Regions from separate parts of the Desulfitobacterium sp. LBE genome, predicted to be linked through region 3. Evidence: riboswitches for the same ligand, from Rfam matches in the RefSeq annotation. Region 3 holds a riboswitch; each other region holds the start of a gene.
What was found. Region 3 has a riboswitch for glycine ahead of DESLBE_RS17120 (sodium:alanine symporter family protein). Riboswitches for the same ligand answer to the same signal wherever they lie in the genome.
Positions count from the first base shown of each region.

Region 1 (7,563 bases), 840 kb from region 3:
GATATAATGAACTTTAGAACATGGTATGATGTGGCATAAGTATTATCTGGCGAAAACAAACCGGCAAATGATATTGACAGGAGCATTTATGCAGATTAATCGATTGTTTGAAATCATCTACATCCTTCTGGAAAAACGGACTGTAACTGCGGCGGAGCTGGCGGAACGCTTTGAGGTTTCGGCCAGAACCATTTATCGTGATGTGGAAATCCTCGCTCAGGGGGGTATGCCCATCTATATGAGCAAAGGCAAGGGGGGCGGCATTTCCCTGCTGCCGGATTTTATCCTCAACAAGGCGGTTCTCACCGAAGAGGAGAAAAGTGAAATTCTCTCCTCTCTGCAAGCCTTCAACGCCGTCAATCTTTCCAAAGGTGAAACGGCCCTGAGCAAGCTCACCAGTATGCTGGGTGCCAAAAATACCGACTGGATCGAGGTTGACTTTTCATCCTGGGGACATTTTGAAAATGATGAGGCGAATTTTGAGAACATCAAAACCTCCATCATCGAAAAGAAAATAATTACCTTTATGTACGCCAGCGGAAAAGCGGAAAAACTGCTCCGTGAGGTCTTACCGCTGAAGCTTGTGTTCAAGGGGGCGGCCTGGTATCTTTACGGCTACTGCACCCTGCGCAAGGATTACCGGTTTTTCAAACTGAGGAGAATAACCGAACTATCGGTAACCAACACTGGTTTTGAGATGAAAACACCGGAAACCATCTTTGCGGGGCAGAAGCTTGACGCGGACTCTTACATCAAAACCGAACTGCTTATCTCAAAGATAGTGGCTTTCCGGGTTTATGACGAAATCAGCCACTATGAAATCAATGAAAACGGCGACTTTGTTTGCCAGCTTTATCTGCCGGACATCGCCACCATATGCGCTTATGCCGCCTCTTTCGGAGCATACTGTACCATTCTTTCACCTGAACAAGCCATTGCTGAAATGAAGCGCCGGTTGCAGAATTCTTTGAAAAACTATTCCTAATATGACATACTGTTGTCATATTAGCCGGACTATACTGTGATTACCCTATAACTAATATGGAAAGAGGTAATCACTATGAACTATGAAATCGTCACCCTTCCAGAGAAAATCGTTGTCGGTGTAACGGCAAGAACTTCACACACCGATCCCCAATGCCAGCAGGTAATCGGCGGTTTATGGCAGAAATTCATGGAGGATGGAATCTGGGCGTCCATTCAGAACCAGGCGAACCCCTACTGCCTAGGACTGTACTCCGGCTATGACGAAACATCCTATGATGTCACCGTAGGCGCCGAAGTGACGAAAAACGAAAATCTCCAACTGGTCGAAAAAATCATTCCCGCCGGCAACTACGCCGTATTCCAGATCAAGGGCGATGTTGTCAAAGACGTAGCAGAGGCATGGGATAAAATCTGGGCACTGCCTCTGGAGAGAAGCTTTACCGGTGATTTTGAAGAGTACCTGAGCAATGAAAACGGCGTGGCGGAGATCAAAATCTATATTGCATTAAAATAAAATCCATATTAAATGGGAATATTTCACGGGAATAAGGTAAGGAGTTGGACTTGTGGCTGTCTGGAATCCATGGCGGGGCTGTCACCGCTACAGTGAGGGCTGTAAATTCTGTTATATCCATAAAGGGGACATCAAAAGAGGGATGGACACCAATCTGATTGTGAAGTCCGCCAAATTCAACGCCCCTGTGGCTGTGAACAAACAAGGCCACTACATCATGAAATCCGGGCAGCTTGTTTATTGCTGTTTTTCAACCGACTTCCTCCTTGAGGAGGCTGACCCCTGGCGGAATGAATGCTGGAGCATGATGAAAGAGCGCCCTGATCTGCACTTTCTTTTTCTCACTAAGAGGATTGAGCGCTTTTCCCAGTGCCTTCCCGATGACTGGGGTGAGGGGTATGAGAATGTCACGGTGGGCTGTACGGTGGAAAACCAGCAAACTGCGGATGAACGTCTGGAAATTTTTTCAAAGCTGCCTATCAAACACAAAAATATCGCCCTTCAGCCCATGCTTGAGGCGATAGATATTGAAAAGTATTTAGAGAACATTGAGTTAGTCGTCGTGGGCGGGGAATATGACCGCAATGCCAGACCTTTTGATTATGACTGGGCCCTGGCGGTCAGAGAGCAGTGTATGCGGCATAACGTCAGCTTTTCTTTCCGTCAGTGCGGGACCAACTTTATCCAGAACGGAAAACTGCGCAGGCTTAATTACGGCATGCTGTTCAAGTGTGCCCGAGAGAGCAATATAGACTATCAGGCAGGAAGGGAGTAAAGTTATGCTGGAGTTACCCGAAGTCCTCACTCTGACCAGGCAGCTGAACGAAAGTGTGAAAAACCGGCGTATCCTGAAAGTATGGCCCCCCACAAAAGCTCATAAATTCTGCTGGTATAGCGGCGAACCCGAAGAATATGACAAGGCACTTTCCGGCAGCAGGATTGCCGGGGCCGAGGGATTCGGCATCTTCGCGGAACTGATTTTTGACAATGGCCGGAGACTGTGCGTCAACGACGGGGTGAATCTCCGTCTTATGCCGGCCGGTAAAGCCCCGGGGAATTATCAGTTGATGATGGAGCTGGACGACGGGCAGGCCCTGGTTTTTACGGTGGCCATGTACGGCGGAATATTTGCGCACGACGGCAGCTATGACAATCACTATTACCTGGCCAGCAGGAACTCTATCTCCCCCTTTGCCCAGGATTTCCCCGATTATTACCTCCGCCTCTTTTCAGAAAGCAAACCAACCCTCAGCGCCAAGGCCTTTCTGGCCACGGAGCAACGTTTTCCCGGCATCGGCAACGGTACGCTGCAGGATATTCTTTTTGAAGCGGGCATCCATCCGAAACGCAAAATAGTCACCCTGGCTGAAAGGGAACGGGATAAGCTGCTTCAGGCGGTTATGAAAGTGCTGAATGAGATGGCAAAGCTTGGCGGCCGTGACACGGAAAAAGATTTGTTCGGAGTTTCCGGGGGATACAAGACAAAGATGTCAAAGAATACAGCAGGAACGGACTGTGAGCAATGTGGCGGGACAATCCTTAAGGAAAGCTACCTGGGGGGCTCAGTGTATTTCTGCCCGGAATGCCAGCCCCAGAATTTGGCTGGTCAACACCCGGTCAGATGATTTGAGAGGGTATGTTGGAGGAAGGGCTTGCCAGATTCGAAACCGGTTTCGAATCTTGGTTTAACTCCAAGAAACGGGGGCGTCGCAAAACTATTTACGCCCTTTTTTATGGGTTGTTTTCATCCGCCCAATCCACCTTCAAAAGCTAAGTAACTTCTGTTTGACTTAACTTTAATAATGTGATAGCATCTTGAAATATGATGTTACATAGAAACACAACATAATATCGACAAATGAAGTTTGTAGGAAAAAGGCTGCGCCCTGCCGAAGGAGTAACACTCTCAGGTGCCTGGTATTTCAGGTGAGGACTATGAATGGATGTAACTCTGGAGAATCCCATTTTGGGTGCCGAAGGTGTAAGGCTCGAATTCCTCGGGCTAATCTCTCAGGCCAAAGAACAGAGAATCTGTGCTCAAGTACTTTTGGGCCTTTTTGCGCGTATCCAGAGTCAAACCATATGCTTATGGTTTGACTCTTTTATTTGTCAACAAACAATGCATCAGGAGGAGTGTTCAGCATGGAATGGTTTTCTAATTTAGTCGTCAGCATCAACGCAGTATTATGGGATGTCTTTTTAATTCTTCTTCTTTGTGGTGTGGGCATTTATTTTACGATTCTTACCAAAGGGGTACAATTTCGCCTGTTCAAACAGAGCTTTAAGCTAACCTTCGGCTCTATTACTTTGAGAGGTAATGCAGCCAGCGATAAGGAAGGCATGACCTCATTTCAGTCTCTGATCACCTCGGTGTCCGCCCAGATTGGTACAGGAAATCTGGCGGGTGTGGCTACCGCTATGGTATCCGGCGGCCCCGGCGCCGTATTTTGGATGTGGGTGAGTGCAATTTTAGGCATGGCTACCATTTATGCCGAAGCTACTCTTGCTCAGCGTTATAAAACCACGAAAAACGGCGAGCTGGTGGGCGGACCGGTCTATTACATCCGCGCCGCCATCAAGGGGCGGACCGGTAGGGTGGTTGCCGCTGTTTTTGCCCTTTTGCTTATCATGGCCCTTGGCTTCATGGGCAATATGGTTCAGGCCAATTCTGTGGGCGGGGCCATGGAAACCGCTTTCGGGATTCCTTCAGAAATCATCGGGATAGGATTGGCACTTATTTGCTTGCTGGTTTTCCTGGGGGGTGTTAAGCGTATTGTTGCCGTTGCGGAAAAAGTGGTTCCTTTTATGGCAGTTTTCTTTACTTTGGCATCCTTTGTAGTTATCGGCGCAAATTTCTCTAACATTATCCCTGCCTTTCATGATATTTTTGTGGGCGCCTTCTATCCTCAGGCGGTTTTAGGGGGTGTCCTGGGGGTAAGCGTGCAGCAGGCCATCCGTTTCGGCATTGCCCGGGGCTTGTTCACCCATGAAGCCGGTATGGGATCAACGCCTCACGCCCATGCTCTGGCCCGTGTCAAAGACCCTTGTGATCAAGGCCTTGTCGCCATGATGGGGGTTTTTATCGATACCATTGTTTTACTGCCCTTAACTGTTCTGGCCATTTTAACTTCAGGTGTATTGGGCTCTGCCGATGCCAACGGTGAATTCGTCACTGGAATTCAACTGACTCAGGCTGCTTATGCCCAGGTCTTTGGTCAATTCGGCTATGTCATTATTGCCATCTGTGTCCTTTTCTTTGCTTTTGCTACAATTATGGGCTGGTACTTTTTCGGTCTGGCCAATGTAAAGTATCTCTTCGGAAAAAAAGCAGTTCCTTTTTATGCCATACTGGTTGCTGTGTTTGTAGGTGTTGGCTGCGCCCTCAAGGTTGACCTGGTGTGGAATTTGGCCGATCTTTTTAACGGCTTAATGGTCATCCCCAATATTTTGGCCTTGATCATTCTGGGTGGGGTTGTGGCCAGACTCACCAAAAACTGGGGCTCGAGAAGCTAGCTGACTTCGATGGCCACCTTGCTCCCGCCCAGCCCGGCTTGAGCAGGTGTGACCATGAGCTTGACGGGCACTCTGTTCTTGATCGAATCCACGTGGCTGATGATGCCCACGGATAATCGGTCATGGTGGAGCCTTTCCAGGGAGTCCATCACCACTTCCAGGAGGTTGTCATCCAGAGTTCCGAAGCCCTCATCCAAGAAAAACAACTCTAAAGGGGCCGTTCCTTTAAGCTGAATTTGGGCGGACAGAGCTAACGCCAAAGATAAAGAGGCCAGGAAGGTTTCCCCGCCGGATAAGGTAGTGGCATCCCGTTGGGCGCCGCCGTTCTTATAATCCCGGATCAGGAACTTTCCGTTCTGGTCCACTTCCAGGCCATAGTTGCCCCCGGTAATCTCTCTGAGCCGCTTACCGGCTTCGATAGAGACGTATTTCAGTTGGTGGGCCGCCACAAATTCAACGAATCGCTTCCCCCTGAATAATTTCTCCAGATCCCGCAAAAGTCCCAGCTGACGTTCCAGCTCTGCCTGACTCTTCAGCAGGTCTTTTTTCTTCGCCAAATTCTCTTTCATGGTCCTGACATGGGTCTCGATCTCAATCTTGCTTTCCTCCAGCCCTTTGCAGAGGGTTTCTTTTTCTTCCTTGAGCCTTTGCATTTGCTCCCATTGTTCAGCGGTCAAACTCCGCCCGCCAAGCTTCTTTTGCAAATTCCCAATGGCGCCAAGAAGCTGAGTTAAGGAGTCCTGATAGTCCTTGACCTGCCTTTTTAGTTTCTCTATCTCATCTCTGCTCAGTAGATGACTCTTCGCTTCCTCAATATTCCCGATCTGTTCCTCCTGTAAAACCTTATCCAGAGACTCCTTATCCTTTTGACTTCTTTCCGCCAGGCCTTGCCAGCTGGTGTGTGCTGATTGCAGGCGGACATAGCACTCGTTGTACTGTTGTTCCGTCTCGTTTTTCCTTGTTTCGGCCTGGACATAGCTCTGCTCGATCCGGGTTATTTGGCTGATGAGTTCCTTTTGATAGACCTCTAAATTCTCCACCTCACTCACTTTGGCTTTTATGGCAGTCTGCTTATCCTGAATGCTGCTCTCTTTCTCTTTGAGGACTCCCAGGCTTTCCTTTAAGGATTCTGTCAGGGCAGACAGTTCCGTACTCAGAAATTCTTTTCTGGCCTGAGCTTTTTTTAAGGTATCCCTTAAGCCTTTCAGCTCACTCTCCAGTCCGGCCTTCTCTTTTTCCTTGACGGCAATCTCCTGGTGCTCCTGCTTAAGGTCCCGGATATTCAGTTCAGCTCTAAGAGCGGTTAGTTCCTGCTCATAAGCTTCATATTTAGCCTTTGCCAGTTCGAGATTCTTCCCTCTGCTCTCCAGTTGGCCCATTGTTTCTGTTTTAATGGTATTTTGCTCATTAAGCTTTATGGCCAGCTGATTTTTCTCTTGAGTCAGCCGGTTGAGCTCTGCTTCCAATTCTCCTTTTTGCTTTGTATATCGGGATATCCCGTCCCTTAACGTCTCAAATTCCTTCTGCATAGCCTCAGGGTCATAGGCTTTGTATTCTTCTCCTAGGGCGGCAGCTTTTTCTTCAACCTCTTTCAGGGTGTTTTCCAGGGTCTTGATCTGTTCCTGGGCCTGAATCATTTCCTGGTACAGGCTTTGTTCCTGCTCCTTCCCTTCCCTTAAAGCAGCTTGGATCTCTTCAAGCTTTTCAGTATCAACAGCAGCATTCCCATGATCAGGCTGATGGTGGGTCGATCCGCACACCGGGCAAGCTTCTCCCTCAATCAAGGCCACGCGCAAGGCATGAGCCAGATTTTCCCTTTCAGCTTTCTTCAGATCGTTCTCCAGCTCAGTGATTTTCTGTGCCAATTGAACTTTTTGCTGTTGGGTAGTATCCAACTTGGGCAAAAGATCACGGATACCCGCTTCGCTGCGACTGATGGCACCAGAATACTCGTGATGCCTGGCCCATTGTTCCTTGACTTGATTGAGCTTTTCCTGCAAGGCAATCAGGGTTTCCGAGTCTCCCGGGCAGGTTTCCTCTAAATTCTGAAGGGTTAAAGCAAATCCTTGGAGTATCTCCGTCTTGGCCTCCAGCTCTTGTGAATATTTCAGCCCCTTTTCCTGGGCCTCTTGAAGCTTCTCATCAATGCTTTTGACTTCTGAGCCTAAGCTGACCACCTGTTGCCCGGCTTCTTCCCAGCGGCTGAAGGTAAGGAGGGCTTCATTGATTTTCTGCTTAAACTCTTGGTCGATGGTTAAAGCTTCCACCTTTTGCTCTTTCTCCTGAATATCAGCATTGACCTTGGCAATAAATTCTTCACCTTTATGTATTCGGCCTTGCTTCTCTTCCCGTTCCTGTTCCAGCCGGCCAATACTCTCTTGAAGAGACTGCTTTTCCTGGATGAGGCCCTCCAGCTTCTTTTTCTCCAGGATAGCGTCGGCAGCACTCTGTTCACGCAGCCTTAAAGCAGGAAGCTCTTTGTCTTTTTGAGCCCCCGCTTGTTCCCATTGAGCCTCTGCTTCCTTTTTCTGTAAAGCCAAAGCTGCAGT
Region 1 is NZ_VLKD01000001.1:2,751,748-2,759,310, forward strand. Features, by position in the region: gene DESLBE_RS13100 (YafY family protein) at 89-985, shown strand; gene DESLBE_RS13105 (GyrI-like domain-containing protein) at 1,061-1,501, shown strand; gene DESLBE_RS13110 (DUF5131 family protein) at 1,554-2,276, shown strand; gene DESLBE_RS13115 (DNA-formamidopyrimidine glycosylase family protein) at 2,281-3,126, shown strand; glycine riboswitch at 3,443-3,537, shown strand; gene DESLBE_RS13120 (sodium:alanine symporter family protein) at 3,644-5,014, shown strand; gene DESLBE_RS13125 (SMC family ATPase) at 5,011-7,563, opposite strand, start outside.
Region 1: it holds a riboswitch for glycine, as region 3 does, so the genes downstream of both, DESLBE_RS13120 (sodium:alanine symporter family protein) here and DESLBE_RS17120 (sodium:alanine symporter family protein) in region 3, are expected to answer to the same signal.

Region 2 (7,563 bases), 1.3 Mb from region 3:
CCATTGAAGTTACCAATGATCTCAATACCAATACCCAGAAGATTGATGAGCTGATTAATACCATCAAACAAATATCGGATCAAACCAATCTGCTGGCTCTTAATGCAGCTATTGAAGCAGCTCGTGCCGGAGAAGCGGGGAGAGGCTTCGCTGTGGTCGCCGATGAAGTAAGAAAGTTGGCGGAAAGAAGCAAGCAATCCATCCAATTCATCCAGCAGCTGGTTGCCAATATAAAACAAACCAATCATCGCACCGTTCCTTTGCTCCACTTCTTAGCCGGAGAAATTAAGGACATGGATGGAATTATTAATAAAATACTCAATAGCTCTACAATCAATCAAACGGAGGCCAAATCCATATCGGAAGCCTTGAACCGTGTTACGAAGATCAGTGAGCAACTGACCAATGAGTTTATAGCCTTTAGTTTCTAATGATTTGAATTCCAAAAAACGGATGAAGAAAATCGTCAGATAGAAACATCCCCTCCCGTCTTATATACCAGTAGCAGCTATGATGCTTCGAGGTATTGGAATGGGAGGGGATTCTTTGTTTAAATTTAAAATTTCTAGAACTTTGATGTTGGGGATGTGCTTGACTCTGGCCGCTTCCGCTCCGGTGTATGCAAGTGAAGACAGAGATATGGGCCAGGTTTCAGGTGTCCAGCCGGCCCTGGCGAGCATGATGGTTGAACCCAGTGATCCGGTGGTAAGCCCTGGGCAAGAAGTTGATCCGGCACTGGTGGAACTGAACAAAGGGATCTATCAATTTATCTTCGAGGAACATCGCGGTGAGTTTGGGGACAAGGGGTTTTCTGTCACTCATACCGGCCTTATGAGTGATTATGTAGAGATCGGCATCCAGCCTTATAGTGAAGAAAGTGCTCAATACCTTTATGATAGGTTCGGCAAGGAAAAGGTGAAAGTGGTTGAAGGAGAATTCGCTTCGCCTTTAGCTGCAGCTGCAGGTGGAGCTGAGCCGGCTGTGAATCCTCTGGCTTCCGGTGGGGAGACAAGTAATGAGGCGCAGGCTGAGGGTGTTTCCGCTAAAAGTGACGAGGCTCAAGGAGAAGGTTCCGACGCTATGCTTTATGGATTAGGTGCTGCGGTAGTTCTGGGAGGAGGGGCTTTTGGAGTAAAGCGCACTCTTTCCCGGAGCAAAAAATAATCCCAGTGAAAAGAGTAAAAGAAATGGGGATGGAGATACTCTCTGTTAAGAAGAACTACCGAGGTGATGCACAGTGTTTAAGAGATTCCTGATTATTTTGGCTTCAGTACTTTTACTGGCGGGTTGTGCGGTCAAGACGCCCCAGGATCAAAATGCTGATCTGGATAAACCCGGGCAGCAGGTAGGGACGGATTTGCCGGTCGGGGACCAAGGACAGACAGGCCCTGGTGTAGGACAAGGTAACGAGACAGAACAAAGTGCCAGCCTGGGAAACATCCATCTGGGCGATCCCTTCAGCCAGGCAGAGAAAATCTTGGGCAAGGACTATCAAGAAACTTTCTATGATGAGCCTGGGCATTTCCCTGAAGCCTGGTACAGCAGAGAGTATAAGCAAGGCATCAGGCTCATTGTCGGAAAAGATTCCGGCAAAGTGCTGGAGATTGACGCTATTGCCGCGGACTTCGCCACCAACCTCGGTGCCAAGGTAGGAGATACCGCTGAGAGAATTAAGGACGTGTATGCTGACAAATACAAACCCTTTGAAAGCAGACATGGTGAAGGACCTCTGGAAGGCTTCTATCTGCTGGAGGATGGTCAGCTCATGATCTTCGACTATAACAGGGAAGATAACCAATTGGTCAATACGAATGTGAAGCCGGATTCTAAGGTGGAGATGATCAGGTTGACCCAATCTCAATATCTGGATTAAAGGCGATAAACAGGCGAAAACGCATCCGCAATTTGGGATGCGTTTTTGTTTGGAAACCAATCCGCCAAACCATAATATATTAAAAATAGGGGAGGGGAGAGAGTTTTCACGATCTATTCAGCATTACGCCCGGACAGCCTGGCTCCCAGGTCAAAGGCTTGCCGGCAATCCTGAGGGAATCGCTCTTGGCGCACCTGGGCTTTATGCTGCTCATTAAATCGGGAGGATGCATAGTTGGAGTAGTTGTCAAACTGATAGGTATCTGTGGCCAGGAGATATTCGGAAGGTCCATTAAGGAGTTCGAGGCTGCGGGCATTGGCTTTAAAAACCGCTTCGTAACCAAGCTGAGGCAGGAAATCTTCGGGAACATTCATCGTGTAGATAAAACCTGAGGCCACTTTTCTTGGGAAAACAGTACGCTGGCCTTCATTATAGGAAAGAAGGGAGAAAAACAGCCGCTCCAGGAAGGAGCGCATTTCTCCGGTGACATTGCCAAAGTAAATGGGCGAACCCAGCAGCAGGGCATCGCACTTCAGCACTTCTTTCAAAAGGGGGGTCAGCTCATCTTTAAGGACACAATGCCCTATCCGGCTGGAGTTCTTGCGTTTGCACCCAAAGCAGCTGATGCATCCTTTATAATTCAGATCATAAAGATGAAACAGGTCTGTTTCGGCACCTACAGATTGCGCTCCTTCAAGGGCTTTATGCAATAATGTAGCCGTGTTCCATTGCTTGCGGGGGCCGCCATTAACAGCAATAACCTTCATAGTCAATACCTCAACTCCTTATGTTAATGGGTTTGCTTAATTGAGCAGTAATTTGCCTTCACTCCTATTATATTAGGGAGAGTCTTAAAAACAAAGGTTTGCAATTATGAGCAAGGATGTTTATAATACTGAAAAGAAGTGAATAACTGGATGAGGTTTTCAGGAGAACAGGGTAAGCTAACCATGATGAACTGAAAACGGACAGAACTCTGGAGAGTTCCGCAAGGACGCCGAAGGGGCAAGACAGCAAAGCTGTTCAATCTCTCAGGCAAAAGGACAGAGCGCATAGTTTGTGAACGATGCTAAGGCAGGCGATAACTGCCAATAAGCGGGTTCGCAAATGCTCGTGTACCGGAGTCAAACTTAAGATTTGGCTTTTTTTTATTGGTGAAAAGAAAGGAAAAAAAACAAAAAAGAAAAGGGGTAAAGAAAAATGAGCTTAGAACCAACCCGTGATACGTCCAATCGCGTGATTATTTCCATCTTAGGCAAGGATCAAATAGGAATTATCGCCTGGCTGACCGGGCGCTTAGCTGAAAAATCCATCAATGTACTGGATCTCAGTCAAACCATTCTCCAGGGTTTTTTCACCATGATTATGATCGTGGATGTTACTCAATCCACGGCCTCCTCCTTAACCGAGCTCACCAAGCAATTGCAAAGCGAGGGAGAAGCCCGGGGCTTAAAGGTCAATGTCCAGCATGAAGATATTTTTGAATTCATGCATCGAGTATAGGGGGGATTATAGTGAAAATGCATCTGGCTCCTCAGGAAATACTGCAAACCATTGCAATGGTGGAAAATGAGAATTTAGACATCCGTACCATCACTATGGGCATAAGTCTGTTGGACTGTGCCGGAGATGATGTACAACAGGTGGAACAAAAAATCTACGATAAAATTACCCGTCAAGCTGAGCATTTAGTCAGCGTAGGGGAAAGCTTAGCCGCTCGTTACGGCATTCCTATTGTCAATAAAAGAGTCTCGGTAACTCCGGTGGCCCTTTTAGGCTCCAACTTTAATCCCGAAGAAATGGTCCGCTTGGCTAAAGCCTTAGACAGAGCGGCCAAGACGGTGGGGATTAACTTCCTGGGAGGTTTTTCCGCCCTCGTTCAAAAAGGCTTAACCAAGGGAGACCGCTCCTTAATTGAAGCGATTCCCCAAGCCTTGGCGGAGACAGAGTTTGTCTGCTCCTCGGTGAATATCGGTTCCACCAAATCCGGAATCAATATGGATGCTGTGCTGAGGATGGGGGAAGTCATCCTGGACAGCGCCCGGCGGACAGCGGCTCAGGATGGCATCGCCGCAGCCAAGCTCGTGGTCTTCTGCAACGCCCCGGAGGATAATCCCTTCATGGCCGGTGCCTTTCACGGAGTGGGAGAGCCGGAGGCGGTGATCAACGTGGGGGTCAGCGGTCCCGGCGTCGTTGCCCATGCCGTCAAGAAAAGCCCCCAGGCGGATTTGGGAGAACTGGCCAACCTCATTAAACGAACCTCCTTTAAGATTACCCGCATGGGAGAATTGATTGGCAGAGAAGCTTCCCAAGCTTTGCAGGTTCCCTTCGGCATTGTGGATCTTTCCCTGGCACCGACCCCGGCTGTGGGAGACAGTGTAGCAGAAATTCTTGAGAACATGGGACTGGAACGCTGCGGCGCCCATGGGACCACGGCTGCTTTAGCCCTGCTTAATGATGCGGTGAAAAAAGGAGGAGCCATGGCATCCTCCCATGTGGGCGGTTTGAGCGGAGCCTTTATCCCTGTCTCCGAAGATGCAGGCATGATCGAAGCCGTGGAAGTCGGCGCCCTGAGCATTGAGAAGCTGGAGGCCATGACCTGTGTGTGCTCGGTGGGATTGGATATGATCGCTATCCCCGGAGATGTGGAACCGGAAACCATCGCCGGGATTATCGCCGACGAGGCTGCTATCGGCATGATTAATAAGAAGACAACCGCGGTACGGGTGATACCGGCCATCGGCAAAAAGGTGGGGGATCGGGTTGAGTTCGGCGGACTGCTGGGCAGCGCCCCGGTGATTAAGCTGAACCCCTTCTCTTCCCGTGAATTTATCCGGCGGGGCGGCAGAATTCCTGCCCCCATAACCAGTCTATCCAACTAAAATTGTCCTTTGCTGAAAAAGAGAATTGGAAAGTGATTCCAATCACGTTTTTTTAGGGTAATTCAGGTTAGAATAAGTCATAAGCAAATGATTGAATCATAAGCAAATGGCCTGCAGGAAAAAGGGGGATTTTATAATGGCACAAATTATGAAAAATATTGAGTTTTCCCAAGTTCTGGACCTGAAAGAGCTGATTACTTACCAACAGGGACAAGTGATCAGCCGCACCCTTGCTCAGACTCCTATCGTCAGCATTACCCTATTTTCCCTGGATGAGGGGGAGGGAATCAGCACCCATACCACTTCGGGAGACGCCATGGTGCAGATTCTGGATGGCGAAGCGGAAATCACCATCGGGGATAAGCTGTTGACTGTAAAAGAGGGAGAGACCCTGATCATGCCCTCCGACGTTCCCCACGGTTTGGAAGCCAGGAAACGGTTTAAAATGCTTTTGACGGTGATTAAGTACTAGGAATAATATTTTGATGAGGCAGACGCGCTGGTCTGTCTCTTAGCTAAAGACGTGGGGATGTAGCTCTAGCACTGTGGGAAAGCGCTTGCCTCGCATGTAAGAAGTCGTGGGTTCGAATCCTATCATCTCTATCATGAAATAAATGACGGTATAATATCTGACCATTTTTAGGTATGTTCAGATTTATACCGTCTTTGTTTTATTAACAGATATGTCTACAAAAAGCATAAAACGAATTCTTAACCATGCCAATAATATCGGAGTTCCTGTATTAAAAATGGGAATTATCTAGTGATGCAGATAAGCTAACTGCTATAAAGATAAATTAACCAGTAAATATGAACGCATAATATTCTGGCATATCTTTCGACTAGTGTAGCTCTTATTGGTTTAGCCTGGATTATTGTTTAAGTTTTAAGTAAAAATATGGTATAATAAGACGAGGTGGTTTTAGGTGAGAGATTTAGAAAAATTAATTGATGAGGTTAACGGCTCCATGGCGATGGAAGGAATGCCACTTACGCAGTCTGATAAGGATAGAATCAGATATTGTGCAGGAAATGATAAATTGGTTGAGAAAACCATAGCTGAACTCGTTAAAAAGCATACAGCTGCCCACGACTATGACCATGAACAACAATTATGATTACAGTTATGAATGGGATCACAAATATTGCTATCCCCATTCTAATGTGCTGATAAACAAGCTGAGAATTGAGGATGCGGAAAAACTGCGCATAGCAGAAAGAGAAATCACCTCTTTGCGAATTGCAAATGCCAAATTAAACGTTATACGAGGTGATTTTGATCTGCTTCATTTGAAAACGATCCACAAGTATGTATTCGGCGATGTTTACGAATGGGCTGGCGAACTTCGATGCGTTAACGTGGCAAAAGGCAATATGTTCTGCAACTATCAGTTTATTGAACCAAATGCCCATATACTATTTCGGAAATTAAAAGAAGAAAACTACCTTAAAGACGTCCCCCGAGATGAAGTTCCACTTCGTTTGGCGTTCTACCTTAGCGAGATTAATGCCCTACACCCTTTTAGGGAAGGTAACGGTAGAGTGCAAAGGCTCTTTATCGAATATCTGGCTGAAAACATAGGTTATCAAGTGGACTTTTCTCAAGTGACCGACAAGCAGATGGTTGAAGCAAGCGCTGCTTCTTTCTTGTGTGATTATGCTAAAATGAATGAGATTTTGATGGCGATAACCGAACCTCTTTCTGAATAACAAATATTAACAATCAATCAAGCACTATTTTGAGGGTGCTTTAAGCACGGACCGGGAGAGCGCTTGCTTCGCATGTGAGAAGTTGTGGGTTCGAGTCCCATCATCTCCATCCCAAAAGACATACCTTGTCATATATTACTATCTGGAATTCGTCTGTGCGAGTCTTTTTCGTTTTAGGGGAGGGGTTCCTGTGATAAAGCAAACCAAAGAAAGCTTAGACATTTTATTCCGGTGTAAAAAATAAAAAATCTGCCACAATATATGTGACAGAAATGTGAATTTCTTTGATTTCTTGTACTTAATATACCATAAAATGAGAAAAATTTCAAGCCTTGTACTGAGTAGGCTCCAGGTGTATTAAGTATATGAGGTGATTAAAATGGAACAGAAAAGTGTAACGGCACTGGTCAGCACATTTTCCAGGGCATACCACGCAGAGAACAATGAAGTGAAAATTTTTAATGACAGTATGGCAAGGCTCTTCTTAAGCGAAGAAGAATACGGACAAATATCGAAAAATATGGCGGAAGGTATTGGATTTTTTAATCCGTCCTTTAAAGGGACACCGGATGAGGCTTTAAGATGGGTAGTGGATAATCAACTATCTCCTTCACCCCTTGGCAGAGCGGCATTTACAGAAAAAGCACTTTACGCTGCAGTGTCAAGCGGCGCAAGACAGTATCTGATTCTGGGTGCAGGGTATGACAGTTTTGCCTATCGCCAGCCTGCTTGGGCTAAGGGAATACAGATTTTTGAGATTGACCACCCAGCTACGGCAAAGGATAAAAGGGCTAAACTGGAAAAGGCCAAGCTAACCATACCCGATAATGTCCAATATATTACGGCCGATTTTATGAAACAAGAATGGCAGACCGCCTTGACTCAAAACATTAAATTTAATAAAAACCAAATCAGCTTTTGCAGTATTTTGGGCGTTGTCTATTATCTTTCCGTGCAAACATTTGTAGATCTGATTTTGGCGCTCAGTGCTCTTTTACCTGTGGGTAGTTCTATTGTATTTGACTATCCTGATGAAAACACCTACACCGACAAAGGGGGAGAACGGGCAAAAAAACAAGCGATGTTGGCAGCGACGGC
Region 2 is NZ_VLKD01000001.1:2,319,931-2,327,493, reverse strand. Features, by position in the region: gene DESLBE_RS27295 (methyl-accepting chemotaxis protein) at 1-431, shown strand, start outside; gene DESLBE_RS11020 (hypothetical protein) at 547-1,164, shown strand; gene DESLBE_RS11015 (hypothetical protein) at 1,238-1,873, shown strand; gene DESLBE_RS11010 (flavodoxin family protein) at 1,987-2,640, opposite strand; glycine riboswitch at 2,840-2,930, shown strand; gene DESLBE_RS11005 (ACT domain-containing protein) at 3,074-3,376, shown strand; gene DESLBE_RS11000 (PFL family protein) at 3,388-4,755, shown strand; gene DESLBE_RS10995 (cupin domain-containing protein) at 4,892-5,227, shown strand; tRNA gene DESLBE_RS10990 (tRNA-Ala) at 5,281-5,358, shown strand; gene DESLBE_RS10985 (hypothetical protein) at 5,682-5,873, shown strand; gene DESLBE_RS10980 (Fic family protein) at 5,851-6,465, shown strand; gene DESLBE_RS10975 (class I SAM-dependent methyltransferase) at 6,845-7,563, shown strand, end outside.
Region 2: it holds a riboswitch for glycine, as region 3 does, so the genes downstream of both, DESLBE_RS11005 (ACT domain-containing protein) here and DESLBE_RS17120 (sodium:alanine symporter family protein) in region 3, are expected to answer to the same signal.

Region 3 (7,563 bases):
CAGGAAATTGAAAAAGCAGTGCAATTGATCGCCGGCAAATCCCAACAGGGGGCAGTCTCATCCCAGGAAATCACCCGGAGAGCGGAAGATACCAAGAAAAATGTCCATACAGCCCAGAAGAAAGCCGCCGATATCTTTGTCGAGACCCAGGCCAAGCTGGAAAAGGCGATTGTTGAGTCCAAGGTTGTCAGTCAAATCGATTTATTGACAGATGCCATCATGCAGATCACCGAGCAAACCAACCTGCTGGCCCTGAATGCCGCCATTGAAGCGGCCAGGGCGGGTGAAGCCGGCAGAGGATTCTCGGTGGTCTCAGAGGAAATCAGAAAACTTGCCGAACAATCCAAAGGAGCGGTTATGCAAATACAGGAGGTTACCACCAAGGTGACCAGTGCTGTCGATAACCTCTCCCAAAGCTCCAATGGGCTGCTGTCTTTCATGTCTGTCGATGTCAATAATGACTATCAAGTCATGCTGGATGTGGCAGAGCGATACAGCGAAGATGCCAATTTCGTCGATGAGCTGGTGGCCGATTTCAGTGCTACCACGGAGCAGCTTCTGGTGTCTATCCAAAATATTTCCGATGCCATCGGCGGGGTAGCCCAAGCTGCCAACAGTGGTGCCGCCGGCACGGCGGAAATTGCCAATCAGTCGGCAGAAGTAAGCATCAAATCCACTGAAGTTAAAGAGCAGATTCTCAGAGCTAAGGAAAGCGTCAGCAGATTACAAGAAGAAATCAAACGGTTCAAAGTGTAATTCAGAAGTCAGAACTAAAGAAGTTAAGCCAGATATTCCCGCGGGTGCGGAATATCTGGCTTTTTGTCCAGGGCTTGCAATTATCCTGCGGGGGTTTTAAAGTAGAAGGAAGCAATAATCTATGGGGAGGTATGGAATGAGCTATGCAATTAATCTCTACTTCAATGAAGAAGCGGAACAATCGATAATGAGGCTATGGGAGTCATTAGCTCTCCTGAATCTGGGCAAATGCATGTCCTGCACCAATGGCCGGCCCCATATCACTTTAGCTATCTATAATGATCTGGACTTGACCAAGGCTCAGGAAATATTGGGGACTCTGGCTCAAGCTGTTCCTTCCTTTGAGTTGGTATTTCTTCAAGTAGGGATTTTCCCTCTTCATAAAGGAACCATCTTTTTGACCCCTAACTTGACTCATGATCTGTTTCAAGTTCATGGAATGCTCCATGCCGCTTTGGCGGCTTGGCAGGAGCAGGGGTGGGACTATTACAAACCCCAGATCTGGCATCCCCATTGCACCCTTTCCATGGAAACGGCTGTGGAGGATATTCCTAAGGTGCTGGGAGAGGTCTTAAAAGATTTTCGCTCTATTGAGGTGATGATTGAATCCATAGGGATAGTATCCTTGGATCCCATTGAGTATCTGGGTGAATTCCCTCTGAGCGGATCGCCATCCCCTGCTTAGAGGGCAAAGCACTGATTGGTTTGCTTGATGTCTAAGATTGCTGTAGGGGAAGCGGTCATTTTTTCGACAAAGGAGCCAATGGAGGGATAATCATCCCAAAAATGCATGGGGACAAGGATTTGGGGATGGATCTCCTGAATAAAATACTCCGCTCCCAGGCAAGAAGACTGTTCAAGCCGGGGGTCCACAGGGAAGAAGGCAATATCGATCCGCTCTTCTTTGAGTTTGGCGATTTCTTCCTTGAACATTTTCTCTGCCCACAGAATATCTGCTTCGGGTTCTCCCCGCCAGTGCCACCAGTTAAGGTCTCCGGCATGGAAGAGATGGAGCCTTTCCTTTGCGCCCAGTTCCACAAGGAAGGAAACACCCGCATCGGTGGACCCATAGGTTCTAATGGTCAGGTCATGCTGATGAACTTCTTCATAAGGGGATAAGAAAGTAAGGTTCTCCTGGCCTGGAGGCAGTTGAGGGTGGCCCTGGATATCCGAGCTGAGGATATAGTGAGTATTAGGATAGTGGGTTTGCCACTGGAAGATTTCAGGATTGTAATGATCCGGATGGACATGGGAGGAAAAAACAGTGATCTGCTTATGGCTGGGCAACTGGACTTGACCTTGATAATAGTCAAAGACAAGGAACTCCCTATCGGTTTCCACGATGAAACCACTGTGCTGAATATACTCAATACGAAGTCCTAGCTTTTCGAGGGGAGCTTTCATAAAAATCACCTCATCTAAAATGATCGGAAGATTGTGTTCTCTATAAAAAATTACTATAATATGGATGAATATGCAAGACAATAGAGAGTCTCGTCGATAATTAATTCTCGGAAAAGAAAGCGTGTCTAAAATAAACGAAGGGGATGATGGCCATGAAATTTAAATTTACACACAATAATATCAATGTGCTGAACCTGGAGAAAAGTCTTAAATTTTACGAAGAGGCATTAGGGTTAAAGGAAGTCAGGCGTATAGCTCCGGAGAGCGGGGAATTCATTATTATTTATCTGGGGGATGGGGTAACCGCTCATGCCTTGGAACTTACCTGGTTAAGGGATAGAACAGAACCGTATAATCTGGGCGATAATGAGTTTCATCTGGCCTTAACGGTGGATGATTTCCAGGGAGCTCATGAACACCATCAAAAAATGGGCTGCATCTGTTATGAAAATGAAGCCATGGGGATCTATTTTATCAATGATCCGGATAACTACTGGCTAGAAATTCTCCCCAGTTCTATGGGATAGGATAAGGCACAGAGAGACACCTCTCCGCAAGGGAGAGGTGTCTCGTAGTTTGTCATCTATGCGAAAACTATCATTGAGCAGACTGAGCTCCACCGAGAGCTTATTTATTCTGAATGACGGGGATGGGCTCATCAGAGGCTTCATCCAGACGATCTTCCCATAGATACTTCCTGGTTTCCGAGACAATAACTCCGCTTAAAAGAAGGAGTGCCACAAGGTTGGGAATAGCCATCATAGCGTTCATTGCATCCGCCAAATCCCAGACGAATTGCAGAGTGACCAAAGAACCGGCTAAAACAGCGAGAACCCAGAGGAGGCGGTAAGGGAGGATGCCTTTTTTGCCAAAGAGGTATTCCACAGCTCTTTCACCATAGTAAGACCAGCCCAGGATGGTAGAGAAAACAAAGGTCAAAAGCCCGAAGGTTAAAACGATAGGGCCAATTACTGGAATCTGGCTAAAAGCCATAGAAGTTAAATCACCGCCTTTTAACCCTTCGGCGGCGGTCGGGTTGCTAAGGACACTGCTGACCACGACCAGACCGGTCATTAAGCAGACGACAACGGTATCCCAGAAGGTACCGGTGGCTGAGACGAGAGCCTGACGGACAGGATTCCTGGTTTGAGCGGCGGCAGCGACGATGGGGGCGGAACCCAAACCGGATTCATTGGAGAAAAGACCCCGGGCAATTCCGTAACGGGCGGCCATGATGATACTGGCACCGACGAATCCGCCGCCGGCTGCAGTGGGGGTGAAAGCCGATTCACAGATCAAGACAACGGCGGGCCAGACATAGGAGGCGTTTATAATCAGGATAATGATACAACCAAGGACATAGGCAATCGCCATAAAGGGGACAAATTTTTCACAGACCCGGGCGATCCACTTCACTCCGCCGATGATTACAATTCCGGTGAGGGAAGCTAAGAGAAGACCGGTAATGATAGGGTTGACGTTAAATTGAGAATTCAGCATGCCGGAAATAGAATTAGCCTGAGTCATATTGCCAATACCAAAGGCGGCAATAGAAGTAAAGATACAGAAGAGTACAGCCAGCCACTTCTGGCCCAGGCCTCTTTCCAAAGCATACATAGGACCGCCCAGCATGGTGCCGTCAGCGGTTTTAACCCGGTATTTCACCGCCAATAAGGCCTCCCCATATTTGGTGGCAATTCCGAATACCCCGGTGAGCCAGCACCAAAGTACGGCACCGGGGCCGCCTAAAGCCACGGCCGTAGCTACCCCGACGATATTACCGGTTCCGATGGTAGCGGCGAGAGCGGTGGTCAGAGCTCCGAATTGGCTCACATCGCCGCTGGCATCAGGATCCTTCGTAAGAGATAATTTGATCCCCTTAAAAATATGCCTTTGAATACCACGAGTACGCAACGTAAGGAATAAGTGCGTGCCAAAAAGCAAAGCAAGCATCGGTGGGCCCCAGAGATAGTCGTTCAGCCAGACGATAAAATTATGCAAGGCATCCATTGAGTGTTCCTCCTTTAATCTCTCTTTTCGCATCTCTCTGCACATCTCCGTTGCGGCAGCCTCCCGCAAAAGGATGGCAATTTATATATAAAAAGAGTCAATCCTTAGCGATTGACTCTGAATATTCGGACGATAGGTACAAAAGTAAGAGATTGCTCTGTAGCAGTCCCTGTTCCTTCTCTGTCCTTTTGCCTGAGAGATTTAACAACACGTCATTGTATTGCCCCTTCGGCGCTCTAATCGAGTCTCTCCAGAGTGCTGTCAATTTACGGTCCCTGACTTATTCCAGTCACCTGAAAGTTTCAACTTCTTCGGCGGGCCGTGCCCTTCTCCCGTAAATCTCATCCAGCATTCCTATGCAGTTTTTCGTAAATTCCAGATTGCCACCGCATTTTCTGGAATTGTATCTATAATTATAATTACCGCTCCCATTTTATTCAAGAATTATTTTTGGGAATATGCCTAACATTTACTTATTATAGGAAATAGTATATAATTAGAATGGTTTAGTGATTTTCCCTTTTTTGAAGTACATAAACTTTTGACAGCGGCTATCTGGCGATAGTCGCTCTATATTTAGCTATTCATCATTAGAAAAGGAAGGTTCAGGAGAAATGAGTAGAAAGATCAGTATTACAGCTGTGGACCGTGAGCGTCTGCTCAAACTTATCAATAAGGAAAGAGAGTTTGGCAGCGCTAAAAACAAGGATTACTTAAAAGATCTTGAGCATGAGTTAAATGGGGCGGATGTGGTGCCTTCTGAAAAGATCCCAGGGGATGCCATCACCATGAATTCCAGAATCTTGCTGAAGGATCTGGAGACAGGGGAAGAAACCGTCTATACTTTAGTGTATCCTGAGGATGCCGATCTTCTGGAGGATAAGATTTCAATTCTTGCTCCCGTAGGGACGGCTATTCTGGGCTATCTGGAAGGAGATATCATCGACTGGAAGGTTCCCGGCGGTGTCGTCCGCTTTAAGGTGGAAAAACTTCTTTATCAGCCGGAGGCTGCGGGAGACTATCATTTATAAGCAGCAATGGGTGAAGGACGAGAATTCGGGTAACACTACTGGAGAGGTCTTCCGTTACAGTAGGAGATAAGATTCCCTAGGAAAGGTTGGTATTCGTGGATAACGAGAATAAATCCTCTAATTTTTTACGCAGCATTATCCTTGAGGATTTACGGGAGGGAAAGGTAGAAGAAATCACGACACGGTTTCCCCCCGAGCCCAATGGTTACCTGCATATTGGGCATGCTAAATCCATCTGTTTGAACTTTGGTTTGGCCGACGAATTCAAAGGAAAAACCAATTTGCGGTTTGATGATACGAATCCGGTCAAAGAAGATACTGAATATGTAGAATCCATCAAAGAAGATGTCAAGTGGTTGGGGTTTGACTGGGACAACCTCTTTTTCGCTTCCGATTATTTTGCGGAGATGCATAAGCGGGCCGTTCTGCTGATCGAAAAGGGCAAAGCGTATGTTTGTGATTTATCCGCTGAGGAGATTAGAAAAAGCCGCGGCACCCTGACTGAGGCCGGTAAGGAAAGCCCTTACCGCAACCGCAGCGTGGCCGAGAACCTGGAGCTCTTTGAGAGAATGCGTCAAGGTGAATTTAAGGACGGAGAAAAGGTTCTCCGGGCTAAGATCGATATGGGCTCACCTAACATCAATATGCGGGATCCTGTCCTTTATCGGATTGCCCATGCCACCCACCATAATACAGGGGACACATGGTGCATCTACCCCATGTATGATTATGCCCATCCTTTAGAGGATGCTATCGAAGGGATAACTCACTCTATCTGTACTTTAGAATTTGAAGATCACCGTCCCCTCTATGATTGGGTCGTTCGGGAATGTGAGATGGAACATGTCCCACATCAATATGAATTTGCCCGCTTAAATATGACCAATACGGTGATGAGCAAGCGCAAGCTGAAGCAGCTGGTGGACGAAAAAGTGGTGGACGGTTGGGATGATCCCAGAATGCCCACCATCTCCGGGCTGCGCCGCCGGGGGTATACCCCTGAAGCCATCCGCAATTTTGCCCAAGCCATTGGTGTGGCCAGAGCGGACAGTGTGGTGGATTCCAAAATGCTGGAGCACTTTATTCGGGAAGATCTGAAGCTCAAAGTGTCCCGGCCCATGGCGGTCATCCGTCCCTTGAAGGTGGTCATTACCAATTACCCGGAAGGCCAAGTGGAAAGGCTGGATGCCGATCACAATAAAGAGAACCCTGAGATGGGGAAACGCAAGATTCCTTTTTCCAGGGAGATTTACATCGAGCAGGAAGATTTCATGGAGGTCCCGCCGCCGAAGTACCACCGCCTTTACCCGGGCAATGAAGTTCGTTTGATGGATGCCTACTTTATTAAGTGTGAAGAGGTCATCAAGGATGATGAGGGCAAGATCATCGAGATTCGTTGCACCTATGATCCGGAAACAAAAAGCGGCACAGGATTTACCGGCCGCAAGGTCAAGGGGACGATTCATTGGGTGGAAGCCACTCAGGCAGTGCCGGCAGAGTTTCGCCTCTATGAGCCGTTAATTCAGGATGATTATATCAATCCCAATTCTCTGGAAATAAGGCAAGGGTTTGTGGAACCTTATATGAAAGAGGCCAAACCCCAGGATAAATTCCAGTTTCCCCGTCACGGCTACTTTAATGTAGATCCGAACTATACCACCCCGGAAAGCTTAGTGTTGAATTTAATTGTTTCCTTAAAAAGCTCTTTCGTTATATAATTAGTGTATAAAAATAGTCACGATGGTTTATTCGTGACTATTTTTTCTCGTTATAGAGGATCATTACATAATGCTCTAAAAAAGCTTTCCATTGGATTTCAATGATTTCGATGTTCCCTTCATGCTCTTGAAAGAAGGCATTCATTTTCTGCTCCAGCCCTTCCTGACGAAGGGATTGGATAATCTTCACTTTCATGCTTTTTTCCTCCTCTAGGCCAGGGGCCTTTTTCTGTTTTAACTTATGCAATTGGCTTCATTCGCATAGGGTTGTTATTCATTAAGATTATTATTGACATTGACGAGAAAGTCCTGGACATTGGCCACGATGGTGGTGACTTCGAGAGACCCCCGATCTCTCAGCTTATTTAAGGTGAACTCCGCCACATCCACAGCATAGATGTAGACAGGACGCAGCTGCCCATCCCTCTGGGTATAAGCAGGTGTCATATTGCCGGCAGCGATGGTATGGAGCTGAGTGGCCAGGCAGATGAGGGTGGTGGCCTGTTTGGTTTGCCGGCGCATTTCATCCTGAGCTGCGTAGACATTGGCCCATACAGAGGGCAGGGGACCGTCATCACGGATAGAGCCCGCCAGGATCAAAGGGATGTTCTTTTTTAAGGCGGCAGGGACCACACCTTCACTCA
Region 3 is NZ_VLKD01000001.1:3,591,085-3,598,647, forward strand. Features, by position in the region: gene DESLBE_RS17100 (methyl-accepting chemotaxis protein) at 1-756, shown strand, start outside; gene DESLBE_RS17105 (2'-5' RNA ligase family protein) at 893-1,441, shown strand; gene DESLBE_RS17110 (MBL fold metallo-hydrolase) at 1,438-2,160, opposite strand; gene DESLBE_RS17115 (VOC family protein) at 2,304-2,687, shown strand; gene DESLBE_RS17120 (sodium:alanine symporter family protein) at 2,788-4,170, opposite strand; glycine riboswitch at 4,341-4,434, opposite strand; gene rnk (nucleoside diphosphate kinase regulator) at 4,785-5,201, shown strand; gene DESLBE_RS17130 (glutamine--tRNA ligase/YqeY domain fusion protein) at 5,297-6,919, shown strand; gene DESLBE_RS26620 (hypothetical protein) at 6,957-7,115, opposite strand; gene DESLBE_RS17135 (hypothetical protein) at 7,190-7,563, opposite strand, start outside.

Region 4 (7,563 bases), 1.2 Mb from region 3:
TCTAATTTTTAGGATCAGGTACTAAATTACACTTGATTTTCTTCTGGGATTTTGAATTAAATGCTCAAATTAAGACCTGCAGAGGTGGGAGTGAAGAGAATGAGGCTTACAGAAAGTCTGGCCAACCGGATTGTGGATTTGATTTATACCGAAAGTGGGTTTCATGGCATTGTTTGTGACGCTGCGGGGACCATTATCGCCGATTCGGCTAAACAGCGGGTTGGCATTGCCCATGCGGGTGCACACCGCATCATGACGACCTCTATCCAAGACATTAAAATCACTGCGGAAGATGAAATGAATTCTCAGGGAAAACAACGGGAAGGCATGAACATTGCTATTGTCCTCGAGGGGGAAAAGCTGGGGACCTTTGGCGTGGCCGGCCCTTTGGATAGCGTTAGTCCTGTAGCGAAGGTCACAGCGGCGATGATTGCTTTTTTACTCCGGGATGAGGAGCTGAAAGAGGTTCTCAAGGCTCATGTGGAGAGGATGGGAGAGGCTCTGGAACAAGCGGCTGGGGCTATCCAGGAAATGGCGGCTTCCTCGGAAGAGGTGGCGGGGGTGAGCCAGACTGTGGCTACGGTAGCCCAGAATGCCAAAGAGCATGTTAAGGCCACGGAAGGTGTCACCGAATTCATTCGCCGGGTGTCGAAGCAGACCAATCTTTTAGGGCTTAATGCGGCCATTGAAGCGGCCCGTGCCGGAGAACAAGGAAAAGGATTCTCGGTAGTGGCGGGAGAAGTGCGCAAGCTGGCCGATGAAAGCAACCGTTCAGCCAATGAAATCAATAATTTGTTGAGCACCTTTCAGGATACCATGGAAGAGATCGCCAATGGGGTGTTTCAAAACAATGTCATAGCTCAAGAACAAGCTAAGGCCACTCAGGAGATTGCTCAGATGGTGGAGGAGCTGCAGCAGGTCGGCACTGAATTAAACGAGCTGGCCCACAAGCTGTAAGAAATAATCATCGGTGGTTTGTCAAGGATGATGGCAATTGGATAGGATAGGCAATTGTACATTTAATTATTTAGTATAAATGGGATATTTGTGTAGACGAAAATCGGTTTGCTGACTATAATAAAAGCAGGTAAATATAGTCAATCTATATCAGGTAAAAATACATATGGCTTCGAATGATTCCAGTAGGAGAGACTCAACATCCTGAGCGCCGAAGGAGAAACTTCCTGAATGTCGCCTGTTCAGAAAGGGAAACTCTCAGGCAAAAGTACTGCTGGAAGACGAAACTCTGGAGAGCTTCTCAGCGGAGAACACCAAAGGGGTAGCCCGCAAGCAAAGGGTAAATCTCTCAGGTCAAAGGACAGAGGTAGCGCGACGTGCTATTCTCTGTTTTTTTATTTTACCCATTTCTTTATTTTCCCTATGTTCAATAATGTTTTTTCCGGTTTTGGTTAATACTCAATTCTAGGGAGGTGTCCTAAGTGACGGAACTAAAAAGAACACCACTGTATGAGCAGCACCGCCAGGCCGGTGCGAAGCTCATTGATTTCGGCGGCTGGGAAATGCCGGTTCAATACGCCGGAGTCATTGAGGAGCACAAGGCCGTGCGCAGCAAAGCGGGGCTTTTTGATGTCTCTCATATGGGTGAGGTGGAGTTGAAGGGAAAGGATAGCCTTGCTTTTTTGCAGTACCTATTGACCAATGATGTGTCGCGAATTCAGGATAACCAGATTCAGTATTCCCCCATGTGCACCTCTGCTGGGGGTGTGGTGGATGATCTGCTGGTGTATCGTTATAGCCGGGAGCATTTTTTGCTGGTGGTCAATGCCTCCAATACGGATAAGGATTTTGCCTGGATGCAGGCTCAAGCTGAGGGCTTCGAAATAAGTCTGGAAAATCGCTCCGGGGACTTTGCTCAATTGGCTTTGCAAGGCCCTTGGGCGGAGAAAATCCTGCAAAAGCTGACAAGTATGGATTTAACACAGATCAACTACTATTGGTTTAAGCATGGGGAAGTGGACGGAGTCCTTTGCCTGATTTCCAGGACAGGTTATACCGGGGAAGACGGCTTTGAAATTTACCTGCCTCCCGAGCATGCTCCCCGGATGTGGGAAAGAATTCTCGAGGTTGGAGGGTCGGAAGGAGTTCAGCCCATTGGTCTGGGCGCCCGGGATACTCTCCGTTTTGAAGCCAGGCTGCCTTTATACGGCAATGAACTGGGGCCGGATATCACACCTTTGGAGGCTGGACTAGGGTTTTTTGTCAAGCTGGAGAAGGATAACTTTATCGGTAAAGAGGCGTTATCAGCCCAGAAGGAAAAGGGAGTGCCGAGAAAGTTGGTAGGCCTGGAAATGATCGAACGGGGCATAGCCCGCTCCCATTATCCCCTTCAGAAAGAGGGTAAAGAAATCGGCTTTATTACTTCAGGTTCTTTTTCACCTACTTTAAACAAAAACATTGCCCTTGGCTTGATTCCCCCGGAGTATGCTCAAATAGGGGAAACCTTGGCTGTGATCATTCGTGGGAAAGCCGTTAAAGCCCGGATTATTCCTTCACTGTTCTACAAACGGCAGGGGTAAAGCGGTGCGAAAATCGTCCTCGCCGGGCAAGGCAGGTTTTAAGTGCTACAGAGCACTGGGGATGTTAAAAAACACGATTAAATGGGGTTAGGGACCTGTTCCTTTTCCCCGCAAAATAAGGAGGATGATAGTATGAATCCAGTAGAATTAAAGTACAGCAAATCTCATGAGTGGGCTAAGGTCGAAGGAAATACTGTGACTTTGGGGATTACGGCTCACGCTCAGGACAGCTTAGGAGATGTGGTCTTTGTGGAGCTGCCTGATAACGATACCACGGTGGTGGCCGGGGAGGCCTTTGGAACCGTTGAATCCGTCAAGGCCGTGTCGGATATGATTGCTCCGGTCAGTGGCAAGGTTATCGATTATAATCAAGAGGTGCTGGATTCTCCGGAACTTCTCAATGATGATCCTTATGGTGAGGGATGGCTGATTAAGGTGGAAGTGGATGATCTGACGGTATTGGATGAACTCTTATCAGCCGCGGAATATGAGGCGTTTCTTGCGGAGGAGGGCCAATAAATGAATTATGTGCCGAACACGGTGGACCAGCAGGAACAGATCCTCACCCGGATTGGCGTGGGCTCCCTTGAAGAGCTTTTTGCGGATATCCCGGAAAGCGTTCGGCGCCAGGCCCAATTGAAGATTCGGGAAGGGCTGTCTGAGCTGGAACTGGTAAAATATATGGGCAGGCTGGCTGCAGAGAATAAAACGGTGGAAGAGTATACCTCTTATCTGGGAGCGGGGGCTTATGAGCATTTTATCCCCAGTTATGTGGATCAGCTCTTGCTGCGCTCGGAGTTCTATACGGCCTATACCCCTTATCAACCGGAGATCAGCCAAGGGACCTTGCAGGCCATCTATGAGTTCCAGACCCTTGTCTGTGAGCTGACCGGAATGGACGGGGCCAATGCTTCCATGTATGATGGGGCATCGGCCCTCGCCGAAGCAGCTTTAATGAGCTGTGACGCCACCCGGAGAAAGAAAGTCCTGGTGCCCCAAACGATTCATCCGGAATACCGGGAGGTCCTCCGGACCTATCTGCTTCCCCGGGGGGTGGAAATCCTGGAGATCCCTTATCAGGAGGGAGCTGTAGACTCTGAGGCTTTAGAAAAAGTATTGAATACCGAGGTGGCGGCGGTTCTGCTCCAGAGCCCTAATTTCTTTGGTATGATCGAAAAAGCTGAAGAGATCGGCCAAATGGCTCATGCCAAGGGCGGACTGCTGGTGATGGCGGTTAATCCGGTGTCTTTGGGATTGCTTAAATCTCCCGGGGAGCTGGGGGCGGATATCGTGGTCGGCGAGGGTCAGCCCTTTGGCAATCCCCTGAACTTCGGCGGTCCCTATCTGGGGTTTCTGGCTTGCCGGGAAAAATATGTACGTCGGATGCCGGGTCGGATCGTAGGCGCCACCAAAGATAAAAACGACAAGAAGGGCTATGTGCTCACTCTGCAGGCCCGGGAACAGCATATCCGCCGGGAAAAAGCAGCCTCCAATATCTGTTCTAACGAGGCCCTTTGTGCCCTGGCTTTTACCATTCATCTCTCGGGATTGGGAAAACGGGGATTAAAGGAGATGGCCAGGCTTAATCTGCAGAAGGCCCATTACGGGGCTGAGGAGATTGGCAAGCTTCCCGGCATGAGCCTTGCTTTCCAAGGTCCTTTCTTCCATGAATTTGTGATCAAGACTGAGGTCAGTCCCCGCAAAATCAATGAAGCTCTTTTAAGCCATAAGATCATCGGCGGGCTGGAGCTTTCCCGCTTCTACCCTGAGCTGGATCAGCATCTTCTCTTCTGCGTAACAGAAACCAAGACCAAGGAAGATATTGACAGGCTGGTGGCCGGAATGGGGGAGATAAAATGAGAGCCTTGGAACCGCTGATTTTTGAACTAAGCAGGGAAGGGAGAACAGGGGTAAGCCTGCCCTCCTGCGGTGTGCCGGAAATTCCTCTCGAGGAGCTGATTCCTCAAGAGTTTTTAAGAGATAAGGAACCTGAACTGCCGGAAGTTTCCGAGGTGGATGTGGTCCGTCACTTCACCCGGCTCTCTTCCTTCAATCATGGAGTGGATACGGGTTTCTATCCTTTAGGCTCCTGCACCATGAAATATAACCCTAAGGTTAATGAGAAACTGGCCCGCTTGCCGGGCTTCAGTCAGATTCATCCCTATCAGCCGGAAGAATTAACTCAGGGTGCCCTGGGTTTGATGGTTGAACTCCAGGAGGAACTTGCCGAGATTACCGGCATGGATGCCTTTACATTACAGCCCGCTGCCGGTGCCCATGGGGAGATGACCGGGATTCTGATCATCAAGGCCTACCATGACCACCGTCAGGATGTTAAGCGCAGGAAGGTTATTGTTCCCGATTCCGCTCATGGGACCAACCCGGCCACAGGGGCCATGGCCGGCTATGAGATTGTTCAGGTGCCCAGCAATGAGCGGGGAGGGGTGGACATCGAGGCCTTGCGCCAGGTGGCCAATGATGAAGTGGCTGCCTTGATGCTGACCAACCCTAACACCCTGGGATTGTTTGATGAAAACATCCTGGAAATCGCTGAAATCATCCACGCTGTGGGGGGCCTGATCTATTATGACGGAGCCAATGCCAATGCCATCATGGGCATAGCCCGCCCCGGGGATATGGGCTTTGATGTGGTGCATCTCAACCTGCACAAGACCTTTTCCACTCCCCATGGCGGGGGCGGACCAGGGTCAGGTCCGGTAGGGGTGAAGGAATTCCTCGCTCCTTATCTGCCTAAACCCGTGGCAATCCGGACCCCTGAGGGCCGTTACTCATGGGATGAGGACCGTCCGCTCTCCATTGGCCGGGTAAGAGCTTTTCAGGCTAATTTCGGAGTCCTGGTAAAGGCCTATGCCTATATCCGGGCCTTAGGCGGGGAGGGGCTGAAAGCCGCCTCTCAGAATGCCGTCCTCAACGCCAACTTCCTGATGAGCATCCTGAAAGACCATTATCACCTGCCCTATGACCGGGTGTGTATGCATGAGTTTATTATCACTCCCAAAAATCTCAAGGAGTATGGCATCCATACCTTGGATATTGCTAAGCGGCTTTTGGATTATGGCTACCATCCCCCGACGATCTACTTCCCTCTCATTGTGGAAGAGGCCATGATGATCGAGCCTACAGAGACGGAGAGCCTGGAGACTCTGGAGCAATTTGCCCGAGTGATGATCCAAATCGCTGAAGAAGTGAAGCAGGACGCGGAAATGGTGAAAAATGCCCCCCATGATACCCTGGTAACCCGTTTGGATGAAACAGGGGCTGCCCGCAAACCCGATCTGCGCTGGCGGAAACCGCAGTAAAGGATTCGCAGCTAAAGCAAAGCTATCAGTGAGTGATATTTGTGAGTGATCAGAAGGGTTATGATTAGTCAAAAGATCGCCTTAGTCAAAAGATCTCCCGGCCGCTTTTCCGGCGGGAGATCTTTTGGCGGTTCTTTCCGGGTAGCCGGTTATGGGCGCAGGTAGTACCGGCGGCTCCTGCGACACCGGCGAAGGCTTTATCAAGGCAGCCGACCATGCTGCTTAAGCAGCGCGGTAAAGACGGAAAAAACTGCTTGGATCGGTAACTTATCCTACAAAGCCTTATATGCACAGACCCGAAAAGCAGCCCAAGGATTTTGATTTACACAAGGGAAGCGACTTTAAGCGAGCGGAAACAAAACTTCGCGAAAAGCCTGCAGCGAAGGAAAGGTTGGAAACAGGACGTTTCCAACCCGCCATTGAGAACAAAGTGCGAAAGCAGTGCTTTCGAGGAGCGATTTGGCGGGACGAAACCCGGACGAGGGTTTCGCCCAAGCCGCCACGCCACAGAGAATAACTCAGCGGCGCAGGTCCTTTCGGAGCGGAGGGCTTGAGCGGTAGTTTTGTCCGCGCAGCTTATGGAGCGACTGGTGTAAAGCAAAATCCTGGAGACTCGGCTTTCGCCTCTCTTCCAGAACAACATGTAATGCCCCAAGCAACTTTAGGAAATGCTAAGAAAACCCTTTAAAAAACCCTTAAGCCAAAGTAACAATTTTCAGATACAGATTTTTGCCGAATTGTGGAGTATAATTAATCAATGTGCATACGAGAAGCTTGCAAAATCTAAACCAGGAGGTTATTATAATGCAAACCTTTAAAGTTCCTGTAGGAATTTCCAATCGCCATGTTCATCTCTCCGAAGAACATATTGAAGTTTTATTTGGTGCCGGACATCAGTTGACCCGGACCAAGGATTTATCACAGCCCGGTCAATTCGCCTGTGAAGAAACGGTAACCCTGGTGGGGCCAAAGGGCACCATGGCCAATATCCGGGTGCTGGGACCTGCCCGCAAAGCAACCCAGGTGGAACTGGCAGCCACGGACACCTTTAAGCTTGGCGTCAAACCCCCGGTCCGGGATTCGGGAGATCTTTCCGAAACGCCTGGTTTGGAGCTGGTTGGCCCTGCCGGAAAAGTGCAGATCGAAGCTGGAACCATTATTGCTGCCCGCCATATTCATATGACTCCGGAAGATGCTGAAAAATACGGTTTAAAAGATGGAGATCATGTCAAGGTCCAAGTCACCGGGCCACGGGCCGGGGTCTTTGAACGGGTATTGATTCGGGTAAACCCCAATTATGCGCTGGATATGCATGTGGATACGGACGAAGGCAATGCCTTTGGTTTAAAAAATGGGGATTTGCTGGACGTTATTATCGAGTAAGAACTCACTCGGCATCCCCATTGGTAATGAGGCAATAGGGATGCTGTACGTATACTATTCGAATGAGAACAACGCTAATAAAATAAACCTGTCACAGGAAGAGGAGTTTCTTGTCCTGGGATGGGTTTTTTTACAATAAAACGCTATGCGTTCCGGTGGTCGTGTATGAAGCGGAAATAGAGAATCTTTTGCTTGCGAACCGCCGTCTGGAGGGAAAATTGTTTTGCTGATCACGTACGGCGAGGAGCTGGTGAAGAGGTGCTGCACGCATCTTTACCGGCTCGGGGGATGACGGACATTCGTTTTTTTTACAACATGAAATT
Region 4 is NZ_VLKD01000001.1:4,803,222-4,810,784, forward strand. Features, by position in the region: gene DESLBE_RS27365 (sugar diacid recognition domain-containing protein) at 100-957, shown strand; glycine riboswitch at 1,134-1,241, shown strand; gene gcvT (glycine cleavage system aminomethyltransferase GcvT) at 1,440-2,537, shown strand; gene gcvH (glycine cleavage system protein GcvH) at 2,670-3,056, shown strand; gene gcvPA (aminomethyl-transferring glycine dehydrogenase subunit GcvPA) at 3,057-4,397, shown strand; gene gcvPB (aminomethyl-transferring glycine dehydrogenase subunit GcvPB) at 4,394-5,857, shown strand; gene DESLBE_RS22695 (phosphate propanoyltransferase) at 6,662-7,240, shown strand; gene DESLBE_RS22700 (L-2-amino-thiazoline-4-carboxylic acid hydrolase) at 7,514-7,563, opposite strand, start outside.
Region 4: it holds a riboswitch for glycine, as region 3 does, so the genes downstream of both, gcvT (glycine cleavage system aminomethyltransferase GcvT) here and DESLBE_RS17120 (sodium:alanine symporter family protein) in region 3, are expected to answer to the same signal.